Regions from separate parts of the Cobetia sp. 1AS1 genome, predicted to be linked through region 1. Evidence: predicted binding sites of a transcription regulator. Region 1 holds the regulator's gene; the other holds the start of a gene.
The links. The regulator PhoB, encoded in region 1, activates phosphate uptake and scavenging genes when phosphate is short. The targets are predictions, from matches to a motif close to TGTCATANNNNTGTCANA.
Positions count from the first base shown of each region.

Region 1 (6,116 bases):
ATTCGTACCGCTGGCGATCAACCTGGTGCTCTACAGCATCACGCTGTGGGTATTGTTCAACCAGTTCGGTGGCTGGATCGATTACTGGATGCTCAAGGTACCGGCGTGGCTGGACTGGCTCAGCTGGTTGATCTGGCCGGTGCTGGTGGTGAGTCTGTTGCTGGTGGTGTTCTTCACCTTCAGCCTGGTGACCAATCTGATCGCCGCGCCCTTCTACGGCATTCTGGCCGAGAAGGTCGAGCATCGTCTGGATGGCACCCTGATCGACGATGACCGTGGCCTGATGAAGATCGGCGTCGACTCGCTGGGGCGTGAAATGGCCAAGCTGGGCTACTTCATCCCGCGCATGATCGCGCTGTTCATCATCGGCTTCATCCCGGGCCTGAACCTGCTCTCGCCGCTGTTGTGGGGACTGTTCTCGGCCTGGAGCATGTCGATCCAGTATCTCGACTACCCGATGGACAACCATCAGGTCAGCTTCGGTGACATGAAGCAGCGCCTCAAGGCGCGCTGGTGGCCCTCACTGACCTTCGGCGCCGCGGTGTTCGTCATGACGCTGGTGCCGCTGGCCAATCTGCTGTTCATCCCGGGCGCCGTCGCCGGGGCGGTACTGATGTGGCAAAGCCACTACCGTCAGTTGCCGGCACCGCGTCGTTGAGACAGCCTGTCGCAGAGCTGGCTTGTCGCTGAGCTGGCTTGTCGCTGAGCTGGCTTGTCGCTGAGCTGGCTTGTCGCTGAGCTGGCTTGTCGCTGAGCTGACTCGTCGCTAGGTTGGCTTGTCGCTGAGCTGACTCGTCGCTAGGTTGGCACGTCGCTGAAATAGCCGCAGCGTCGTCTGATTGACCAAACGAAACGCCCCGCAGTCGCCTCCTGTCGAGGTGGCTGCGGGGCGTTCTGCGTTGGGCTGGCGTCCGGGTCAGATCATCACTGATTCAGCCCATCACTGGGCTAGCGCACTGCTGGCCTGGGGAGCGCTCGCCTGACAGGCGCGCTCGTCGGGGAAGTGACAGCGGAAGCGCGCACCCTCGCCGGGGTGGCTGTCGATCTCCAGATGGCCCTGATGGCGAATCAGCACATGCTTGACGATGGCAAGCCCGAGGCCGGTGCCTCCCGTGGCGGTGCTGCGGCCCTTGTCGATGCGGTAGAAGCGCTCGGTCAGGCGCGGCAGGTGCACCGGGTCGATGCCATCCCCATCATCTTCCACCTCGACCAGCAGGCCCTGGTCATCCGCCTTCCAGCGCAGGGTGATATGGCAGTCTTCGGGGGTGTAGCGCACCGCATTGAAGACCAGATTCGAGATCGCGCTGCGCAGTTCCTGCTCCTCACCGCGCAGTGACAGGCTGGCATCGGCCTCGATGGAGAAGGTGTGGCGCCCCTGGGACAGGCCTTCGGCGTCATCGCGGATATGGCCGAGCAGGGCACTCATGTCGATGCAGCGACCGTTGTCGGACAGTTCGTCGGTTTCCAGGCGTGACAGGGTCAGCAGGTCTTCGACCAGGTGCTGCATGCGGTCGGTCTGGCTCTGCATCTGGCCCAGTCCACGCTGCCAGCGCGGTGGCAGGTCATCGGCGTAATCGGAGTAGGTCTCGAGATAGCCGGCCAGTACCGTCAGCGGCGTGCGCAGCTCATGGGAGACATTGGCCACGAAGTCGCGGCGCATCTCTTCCAGGCGATAGAGGCGGGTGACGTCACGCAGCATGACCAGACGCTCGTTGTCACCGAACAGGGTGATGGAGATCTGCAGCGTCAGGTTGTCAGACAGCGGCGACTGGAGTGTCAGCGGCTCGCGGTAGGCCAGCCGATTGAAGTAGTCGATGAAGACGGGGTCACGCAGATAGTTGGTGATGTGCTGGCCGCGGTCGTGGCTGGCCTTGAGACCGACCAGCTGCTCGGCAGCGCTGTTCCACCATTCCATGTCACCGTGGTTGTCCAGCATCACCAGGCCGTCGCGCATGGCCTCGGAGGATTCCTGGATACGGTTGAGGATGCTGCGCAGTCGCTCCTGAGCCTGACGCTGGCCCTTCTGGTAGCGGTAGAGACGATCGAGCAGGTCTCCCCAGACGCCATCGCCGGGCGGCGGCTCTTCATGGGGATTGGTGATCAGCCAGGTGTAGAGGCTCTTCAAGTGCTTGAGATGGACGAACAGATACAGCGAAAGACCCAGCGCCAGGCCCCAGCCCAGATGGCCCAGCAGGCCACCGATCAGGCCGAAGCCACCGGCAAGGTAGCCGAGGCGCCATAGCTCGTTGGTCCAATAGCGCATGAATCCCTCAGGCCTGAGCGCTGAAGCGGTAACCGGTGCCGCGGACGGTCTGGATCAGATGCTGATGGCCTGTGCCCAGCGCCTTGCGCAGGCGACGGATGTGCACGTCCACGGTGCGCTCCTCGACATAGACGTTGCCGCCCCATACCTGGTCGAGCAGCTGGCTGCGCGTGTAGGCACGCTCCTGATGCGTCATGAAGAACTGCAGCAGGCGATATTCGGTCGGGCCGACATCCAGCGAGTTGCCGTGGGCGGTGACGCGGTGGCTGGCCGGGTCGAGCATCAGGCCTTCGACTTCCACCGCCTCCTCGACCCCCTTGGGAGTGGTGCGACGCAGCACGGCCTTGAGACGGGCGACCAGCTCGCGCGGCGAGAAGGGCTTGGTGATGTAGTCGTCGGCACCGGCTTCCAGGCCTTGAATCTTGTTGTCTTCCTCGCCCTTGGCGGTCAACAGGATGATCGGCAGCTCCGAGGTGGTCTCGTCACGCTTGAGACGCCGCGCGAGCTCCAGGCCACTGGTGCCCGGCATCATCCAGTCCAGCAACAGCAGATCGGGCTTTTCATCGACGACGATGGCGTGGGCGTCCTGGGCATTGTCTGCCTCCAGCACGCGGTAATCCGCCATTTCGAGGGCAACGGCGATCATCTCGCGAATCGAGGATTCATCGTCGACAATCAGTACGGTCTTGGAGCTCATCGCTAGATCCCATGCAGCAGTCGGCGCACGCGCCAGAATGACAAGTCGATGACGATTACAACCCGCTTATATGACAACGAGATGACAACTGCCAGCATGGCAGCTTGCACGCAAGCCTGCCAGCCGCCTTGGAGGCGCGGCAGGCAGGCATGAACCGTGGGCTGGGGAGCAATAGAGGGCAGGGGTTGCTTTAAATTAAATAATACTAATGTTTATGCAGGAGTCAGCTCATCGGCCAGGTCGCCAGGGCGATACCGGCGAAGATCAGCAGACCCGTCCAATGATTGTTGAGGAAGGCCTGGAAGCAGGGCGCACGCTCACGCTCCCGGATCAGACGTTGCTGCCAGACGAAGGTGACGGCGGCGGCAGCCAGCCCCAGCCAGTAGAAGATGCCCAGCGCCAGCTGCAGGCCGATGCCGATCAACACCGCCAGCATGCCCAGCTGCAACAGGCCGATCATCAGCTTGTCGGCACGCCCGAACAGCACGGCGGTGGACTTGATGCCCACCTTGAGGTCGTCGTTGCGATCGACCATCGCGTAGGCGGTGTCGTAGGCCACCGTCCACATCAGGTTGGCCGCGAACAGCCACCAGCCGTAGGTCGGTACCTCCTCCAGCGTCGCGGCGAAGGCCATTGGAATCGCCCAGCCGAAGGCGGCGCCCAGCACTACCTGAGGCAGATGATGGAAGCGCTTCATGAACGGATAGCTGGCCGCCAGCAGCACGGCGACGATCGACAGCAGCACCGTGGTCAGGTTGGTGAAGCACACCAGCACGAAGGCGGCCGCGACCAGCCCCCCGAACAGCGTCAGCGCCTCGCGTTCCGAAATGCGACCCGAGGTCAGCGGCCGATCACGCGTGCGCTCGACATGCTTGTCCCAATGGCGGTCGGCGTAGTCGTTGATGACGCAGCCGGCGGCGCGCATAAGATAGACCCCGGCGATGAAGATCAGCAGGGTCGTGCGCTCGGGAATGCCATCTGCCGCCAGCCACAGTGCCCATAGGGTCGGCCACATCAGCAGCCAGGTGCCGATGGGGCGGTCCAGCCGTGTCAGGGCGAGGTAGTCGGCCAGTCTGGAAGGACGCGAAGCGGCGGAAGTGGATGACGCGGTCATCATGGCTCCTGGGCGGGTGGTAGTGGGCAAGGGAAGAGAGAAACGAGGCCAGTCGGCCAGCAAGGCTCAGGCCAGCTGCAGCGCGTGCTGGAAGGCCGGTGTGAAGCCCTCCTGCACCAGCACCTTGAAGCGGCCATGCGAGAACATCGAGCGGCGCATCCACAGGCTGGTGGTGCGGGCCAGCGGCCTGGGGCTCGAAAGCACCAGCGGGGCGCGGCTGACATCGATGGCGCTGCGGGTCAGGTCGGGCTGGCGAAACAGCCAATGGCCCAGCGAGCGCTCGCCCAGCGTCGAGAGGCGATGGCCGTGGGCCAGGTCCAGCGCCGCCAGCGAGCGTGCGATCACCCATGGCGTATCGCCATGACAGAGTGCCACTTCGCGTCGCCAGACATGCCGGCGTGGGCCGATGCCCAGCAGGCGTGCCTCGTCCAGCCGCGCGGGGCCGGTGTCCTGCAGCAGCAGGCGCACGCGCAGGCCCTGGATGGGCTGGCCATCGCGTTCATCCTGCTGCTGCATGGCGCTGGCAAGACGCTGGGTCAGCGAGTCCGTCGAGGAGAGCCACGCCCACCAGCCGGCCGGCATGACACCTTGCAGCGCGGCAGCCGGCTGCCAATGACGGCGCACCGTCGCCGAAGCAGCGGGCATGACGCGCGTGGGTGAAGGCCAGCGAGGCGCAGGCTGGCACAGGGGTTCGGCTGACGAATGAGGCGCCTCACAGGTGGAGGTCTGTGGCGTGAGCGCTGCGCGATGAGGCTCGCCTGCTGGGCATCGGACCACGGTGAATTCCCTGTCAGGATGACGAAATGGCGAGTCTAGCATGGCCGGGCGGCAAGGCCTCCCGCTCAGGCATGCCTGCACTGCTGGCGGGCTGGTATGCTGGGCGCATTCATCGGCGTTCATGACGGACGCTGCTGGCGCTCTTTCATCAGCGCTTCCCTCGGATCGATCTCAGGAGATGGTGCCATGCGCGACCCTCGCACCCTTGTCATCATTGGTACCGGCATGGCGGGCATTGGTCTGGCGCGCGCGCTGCGTGCGCGTGACAAGGACAGCCGGCTGATCCTCATCAGCCAGGATAGCGGCCACGATTACGCCAAGCCCATGCTGTCCACCGCCTTCGCCAAGAAGATGTCGGCCACCGACCTGTCGCGTCAGGCGCCGGTGGCGCTGGTGGACGAGCTGAATGCCGAGCTGCGTACCCATCAACGCGTCACCGCCATCGACGGTGATGCCCGCCAGCTATGGCTGGGCGAGGAGTGTCTGGCCTATGACGAGCTGGTGCTGGCACTCGGCGCCGCGCCGCGTCGTCCCTTCCCCGTCGCCGCGGAAGTGGCCTCACGCGTGCAGAGCATCAATGACCTCGACGACTATGCGGCCTTCTGCGCGACGCTGGCGAAGGCCCGCGAGCGCGGGGAAGACGGGCACGTGGTGATTGTCGGTGCCGGACTGGTCGGCTGTGAATACGCCAATGATCTGACGGCGGCCGGCCACCCCGTCACGCTGGTCGCGCCGGAGGAAACTCCGCTGGATGGGCTGCTGCCGCAAGCGCTGGGGCAGCGTCTGGGCGCGGCGCTGGATGGGCTCGGTGTGACGCGTCGCCAGGGCGAGATGGTCGAGACCATCGCCGCAAGCTCGGGCGAGGAGGCCGAGCGTCAGGCCGCGCCGGTCGAGGTGCGACTGCAGAGCGGTCGTCGCCTGACGGGCTCCGTGGTTCTGCTGGCCACCGGGCTGGCGCCGCGTATTCGTCTGGCGCAGGCCGCGGGCCTAAGCGCCGGTGGTGACGGCATCCGTGTCGACCGCCACCTGGCCACCTCCCAGCCGCATATCTGGGCGCTGGGCGATTGCGCCAGTGTCGAGGGCGTCAATGCCATGTATGTCCAGCCGCTGCAGATGGCTGCGCGCACCCTGGCGGCCAACCTGTGTGGCGAGCCGAGCGTGCTCGACTGGAAGGCGTGGCCGGTGCTGGTCAAGACACCGGCCTTGCCGGTGGTGGCCTATCCGCCGCGTTCGGCCGTGGCGCGCTGGGAAATCAACGGTGAAGG
Region 1 is NZ_JARWKU010000003.1:249,970-256,085, forward strand. It holds gene cysZ (sulfate transporter CysZ) at 1-658, shown strand, start outside; gene phoR (phosphate regulon sensor histidine kinase PhoR) at 941-2,263, opposite strand; gene phoB (phosphate regulon transcriptional regulator PhoB) at 2,271-2,960, opposite strand; gene ubiA (4-hydroxybenzoate octaprenyltransferase) at 3,184-4,074, opposite strand; gene QD280_RS08310 (chorismate lyase) at 4,141-4,719, opposite strand; gene QD280_RS08315 (FAD-dependent oxidoreductase) at 5,038-6,116, shown strand, end outside.

Region 2 (6,116 bases), on a different contig from region 1:
ACTGATCCAGACCTTTGCCGTCTTTGCGGTATCCTTTGCCTTGCGTCCCCTCGGCGGCATCTTCTTCGGCACCCTGGGGGACCGCATCGGGCGCAAGAATGTCCTGGCCATCACCATCATCATGATGGCCAGCGCCACCGCCTTGATCGGTCTGTTGCCGACCTATCAGAGCATCGGCATGCTGGCTCCGCTGCTGTTGACGCTGGCTCGCTGCGCTCAGGGCTTCTCGGCAGGCGGCGAATACGCCGGTGCCTGCGCCTTCGTGATGGAGCACGCCCCTGACGACAAGCGTGGCTGGTACGGAAGCTTCATTCCCGTCTCGACCTTCAGCGCCTTCGCCACAGCGGCAGCACTCGGTCTGGGCCTCAACAGCCTGGTATCGGAAGCCACCATGCAGGCATGGGGCTGGCGTGTCCCCTTTCTGATCGCCGCCCCCTTGGGGCTGATCGGGCTGTACATGCGCCTCAAGCTGGATGACTCACCGGCGTTCCGCCTGATTCAGCAGGAACACAATGCCACCAGCGCCCCGCTCAAGGAAACACTGACCACCCACGGCAGCACCATCGTAAGCCTGATGGCCTTCATCTCTGCCACGGCGCTGTCGTTCTACATGTTCAGCACCTATTTCGCGACCTATATGCAGGTGGCGGGTGGCGCCACGCGCCAGACGGCATTGCTGGCAAGCCTGGGCGGCCTCATCGTCGCCGCATTGCTGTGCCCATTGGCCGGGCGGTATTCGGACCTTGTCGGGCGACGCAATACCATCATTACGGCGTGTGGCAGTCTGGCCGTCGCGGTATTTCCCGCCTATTCGCTCGCCGCCAGTGGCACCTTGTGGGCGTCCATGCTGGGCGCTTCATTGATGGCAGTCGGTGCCGTGCTCTGCGGTGTCGTCACGGCCGCACTACTCTCGGAGCAGTTCCCGACCCGCGTGCGCTATACCGCCTCGGCACTCAGCTACAATGTCGCCTACACCATCTTCGGCGGCACCGCCCCGCTGGTCGCCACCTGGTTGATCGACCTGAGCGGCAACAACCTGGCACCGGCCTGGTACCTGATCGCGATCGCCGCCGTGGCCCTGCTCGGTGGCCTGCGACTGCCGGAAACCCGTGGCATCTCGCTCACCGACATCCCGGAGACTCCCCGCAAGAGAGCGTCGAGCGTCATACCGGCCGCATGAACTGAGATCTCGTGACCATTGATGAAATCGGCCTGACAGACATACCCCCTCAGCGATGACAAAACACCCGCCACAGCGACTGATTCTCGCCATGGCGGGTGTTTTTGTCTGGGCCACCAGCGGCCTGCCAGACATTCAGGCTTTACCGCGAACTTGACGGCTAGCCCTGTGGTGCGGCACTCAACGTCAATTCGATGGCATCGTGGCGCCAATGTTCATCATCACAGTCCACCGCGCGGCCATTCTGATCGAAGTTGATGCGGGTGATGCGCTGCGCGGGGCTGCCCTGCGCGGCGTTCAGCGCGGCGGCGGCCTCAGCGTCAAACACCGTGGAGGCCAGCTCGAAGCTGACGCGGCTGACACGAATGGCGTATTCGTGCCGGTAGAGGTCGGTCAGGGAGTGGGCCGCGAGGTCGAAATCGAGGATGCCCGGGAAGCAGTCACGTCGCAGGTGATGGCAGACATGCAGCACGCGCCGCCCATCGATACGCCGCACGCGAGTGATGCGATAGACCACTGAGCCCTCCGCAATCCCCAGCCGCCGCGCGATCACCGCGTTGGCAGCGACTTCTCCTGCCGCCAGTACCTCGGTGCTGGCCACCCGCTGCTGTGACTCGACCATGTCGCGAAATGGCAGGCACGCCAGCAAGTCATAGCGCAGTCGTGGCGGCGAGACGAACCAGCCACGCCGATTCTCGCGATAGATACGCCCCTCCGCCTCCAGCTGCAGCAGGGTGTCGCGCAGCGTGACCCGCGTCGTGGCAAAGCGTTCGATCATCTCGCGCTCGGAGGGCAGGCGCTGTGAAGCGCGTAGCGGCGCTGCCTCAAGATGGTTCAGCAGCCTGCCCTTGAGCCCTGCCACGGGGACATCCGCATCAGGAGTTGCCGATGAAGCGGCGTCACTCTGGGGCTCAAGCGAAGATGAAGGCATGCGAAGTTCCTGAAAGATAACGAAAGACAGCAATTTCTGGCGAGTCACTTGCATGACATCCAGGGCGTCCAGGATGGAAAGGGTCAGAGCGAAGCGATTTATGTGGTCTAGTTCAGAGCACCCGCAAAGCTCAGTGCGACTTTTCAGGACACGCTTGTCGAGACACGCATGAGGAGAATAGTGGCATTGGCGTGACAACTCGGTGACAGCGCAGGACTGGCTGCCACGACAGGCCAGCCATCACGTGCTAACTCCTGCCTTGAACGCTTATGGCTGTGGAAGATAGCGAGGACCGGGGCCCGCGGCAAGGCATGAAGAAGGCACGGAGAGGTATGAAGGAGGCAGAGGCAGAGTCGCCACCCCATGCCATGACAACGACATGTTGACGACACGCAACTGTCACAGGCAAGCGCTAGAGTCGATCGTGACTTTCGAACTGAACTAGACCACACAGTCTCGGCTGTCTCAGCACTTGCCTGAGCACTTGGCAGAGCACTGGTCTGATCAATGATCCGAGAACTGGCCTGAGCAATGACCTGAGCACCCGGATGTGCTCTCAGCGTGTCGACAGGGTACCTGATGCCCGTCACGCCTTACCTTCAGCGCAGCGATTGTTCATCACCTACTGGGGAAATCTCCTTGAAGTCGATTGCCACTACCTCATCCCGCTCCACCGGCCTGCTGGTTTCCACCTGCATGGCCGCCCTGTTGGGCAGTGCCTCCGTCAGTGCCACCGACATGCCGGCTGACCTTCTCGAGGCCGCTCAGTCCGAAGGCCGTGTCGATAGCGTCGGCATGCCGGACAGCTGGGCCAACTGGAAGGACACCTGGGCAGACCTCGAGTCGAAGTATTCCATCGCGCATAGCGATACCGACATGAGCTCCGCCGAGGAAGTCGCCAAGTTCAAGGCCGAGGGTGAGAACGCCACCGCCGATATCGGTGACGTGGGCTTCGCCTTCGGCCCGATCGCGGTGCAGCAAGGCGTGACCCAGGCCTACAAGACCACGACCTGGGAGCAGATCCCGGAGTGGGCCAAAGACAAGGATGGCCATTGGGTACTGGGCTACACCGGCACCATTTCCTTCATGATCAACAAGACGCTGGTCAGTGAAGATGAGCGCCCGACCTCCTTCGCCGATCTCGCCGAGGGTGACTACAAGGTGTCCGTCGGCGCCGTGGGCAAGGCCTCCCAGGCCAACAACGCCATTCTGGCCGCTGCCTTCGCCAATGGCGGCAAGGAATCCGACCTGACACCGGGCCTGGAAGTCTTCGCGGAACTGGCGCGCCAGGGCCGTCTGTCACTGGCAGAGCCGAGCATCGCCAACCTGGAGAAAGGCGAAGTCGAAGTCGCCCTGCTGTGGGACTTCAATGCCCTGAACTATCGCGATCAGATCAACCGCGACACCTTCGAGGTCGTCATCCCGTCTGATGCCTCCGTCACCTCCGGCTACGCCACGATCATCAACAAGCATGCCGCGCACCCGAATGCCGCCAAGCTAGCCCGTGAGTACATCCTCTCCGACGCCGGTCAGTTGAATCTGGCCAAGGGCTATGCCCGTCCGATCCGCGCCGAGCACCTCACCCTGCCCGAGGATATCGCCGCCAAGCTGCTGCCCAACGAGCAGTATGCCAATGCTCGTCCGGTCCAGGACTTCGCGGGCTGGGAAGCCAGTGCCAAGCAGCTGCCGCGTCAGTGGCAGTCCCAGGTACTGATCCACCAGCAGTGATCCCCGGCCTCTGCTTCACGCGAGCAGAGCGCGCACCATCCTGACAGACGGCATCGCCTTTGCGGTGCCGTCTTGAGCTTCACGGAGTCACCATGTCTCAGCGTGTCATTCTTGTCGTGCTCGACGGCCTCAACCACGCCGTGGGTCATCATGCCATGGGCTATCTGAGTGCCCTGGTCGAGGCCGGCCGTGGCCAGTATCAATCACTGGACTGCGAGCTGCCGGCCATGTCGCGCCCGCTCTATGAATGCCTGCTGACCGGCGAGCTGCCTGTCGATTCAGGTATCGTCAACAACGGTATCGTACGCCGCTCACGCGGTATCAGTCTGTTCGACCTTGCCAGCCAGCAAGGCAAGCGCACGGCTGCCGCCGCCTATCATTGGGTCAGCGAACTCTATGTCGCGGCCCCCTTCGTGCCGGCCCGCCATCGCTGGCTCGACAACCCGGAATCCGCCATCCAGGCGGGCATCTTCTACTGGCAGGATCATTATCCGGATGACCATCTGTTCAGTGACGCCGAAATGCTGCGCCTGCGTCACGACCCGGATTTCCTGCTGGTGCATAGCATGAACATCGACGATGCCGGCCATCGTCATGGCGGCGACACGCCGCAGTATCGCAACGCCGCACGGCATGCCGACGTCGCCCTGGCCAACTACCTGCCGGCATGGCTGGAAGCCGGCTATCAGGTGATGGTGACCGCCGATCACGGCATGAATGCCGACCGCTCACATTCCGGCCTGCTGGAAGAGGAGCGTCGCGTGCCGCTGTGGACCTTCGGCACCGCCTTCGCCAATGGCGTCGCGACGGATCTCAAGCAACGCGAGCTCTGCGGCACCCTGGCCACACTGCTGGGGCTTGAGCACAGCAAGGCGAGCAATCCGTCGCTGCTGGCGAGTCATGCTGCCACGCGAGGCCTCAAGTGATGTCTGCCGCATTGAAGCGTCGCCTGACCAGCCCCGTCATGTGGCTGCTGCCGTTTGCGCTGATCTTCGGCGCCTTCCAGATCGCGCCGCTGGTGTGGGTGATGATCAGCGCCTTCAAGACCCCCACGGGCTGGGGGCTGGCCAACTTTCACGAGATCGCCTCATCGGCCTTCTTCCGACAGGCCATCTGGCGCAGCCTCGAGATCTCCTTCATGTCCAGCGTGCTGGGACTGGCGATCGCCGCCGTGACCTGTCACAGCATGCACCGCTGTGGTCCGCGCCTGACGCGCATGATGATTGCCTTCACCAACATGACCAGCAACTTCGCCGGTGTCCCGCTGGCCTTCGCCTTCATCATCCTGATGGGCGCCAACGGCATGCTGACCCTGATGCTGGAGCGCATCGGTCTGCTCGAGAACTTCAATCTCTACTCGCGCACCGGCCTGATCGTCATCTACACCTGGTTCCAGATTCCGCTGGGCATCCTGTTGCTATATCCCGCCTTCAGCACCCTGAAGACGGAATGGCGTGAAGCCGCCAGCCTGCTGGGCGCCAACCGCCTCGCCTACTGGCAGCACATCGGCCTGCCGGTGCTGTGGCCGTCCCTGGCAGGCACGCTCACCGTACTCTTCGCCAATGCCATGGGCGCCTACGCCACCGTCTATGCGCTGGTGAACACCAGCTACAACCTGATGACCATCCGCATCGCCAATCTGGTCTCCGGGGACCTGTTCCTGCAGCCGGAACTGGCCAGTGCACTGGCCCTGGTGCTGGTCGTCATCCTCGTCATCGTCACGCTGATTCAGCAATGGCTCATGCGCAGGAGCTACCATGTCACTTCCCGCTGAACTGCCCTATCGCCACGGCAAGCCCTTGCTGCCCAGCCTAATGGCGCGCCTGCGCCGCCTGAATGTCTACACCTTCATCGTCACCAGTGTCTTCGCGCTGCTGGCACTGCCGCTGATCGCGACGCTGTTCTACGCCCTGGCGACACGCTGGGGCGCCAGCCTGACCCCCGATGCCCTGACCGTGAAATGGTTTCTGGAACTCTGGACCACACCGCGTTTTCTGGCGGCGTTCGGGCGCTCGCTGCTGGTCGCCGTCGGTGCGCTGGCACTGTCATTGCTGCTGATCGTGCCGGTGGTGTTTCTTGCCCACACACGCTATCCGCGCCTGGATAGCGTGATGAATGGGCTGATCCTGCTGCCCTTCGCCGTGCCGCCCATCGTGTCATCGGTCGGCCTGCTGCAGCTCTATGCAGGCGGCCCGCTGGCCATCGTCGGCACGCCGTGGATCCTGATCCCCACCTACTTCACCATCGTGCTGCCCTTCATGTACCGCGCCCTGGCCA
Region 2 is NZ_JARWKU010000002.1:781,741-787,856, reverse strand. It holds gene QD280_RS07100 (MFS transporter) at 1-1,180, shown strand, start outside; gene QD280_RS07095 (UTRA domain-containing protein) at 1,341-2,111, opposite strand; gene QD280_RS07090 (extracellular solute-binding protein) at 2,751-3,839, shown strand; gene QD280_RS07085 (alkaline phosphatase family protein) at 3,932-4,765, shown strand; gene QD280_RS07080 (ABC transporter permease subunit) at 4,765-5,613, shown strand; gene QD280_RS07075 (ABC transporter permease) at 5,597-6,116, shown strand, end outside.
Region 2: the regulator PhoB is predicted to act here: its motif matches at 2,302-2,319, upstream of QD280_RS07095 (UTRA domain-containing protein).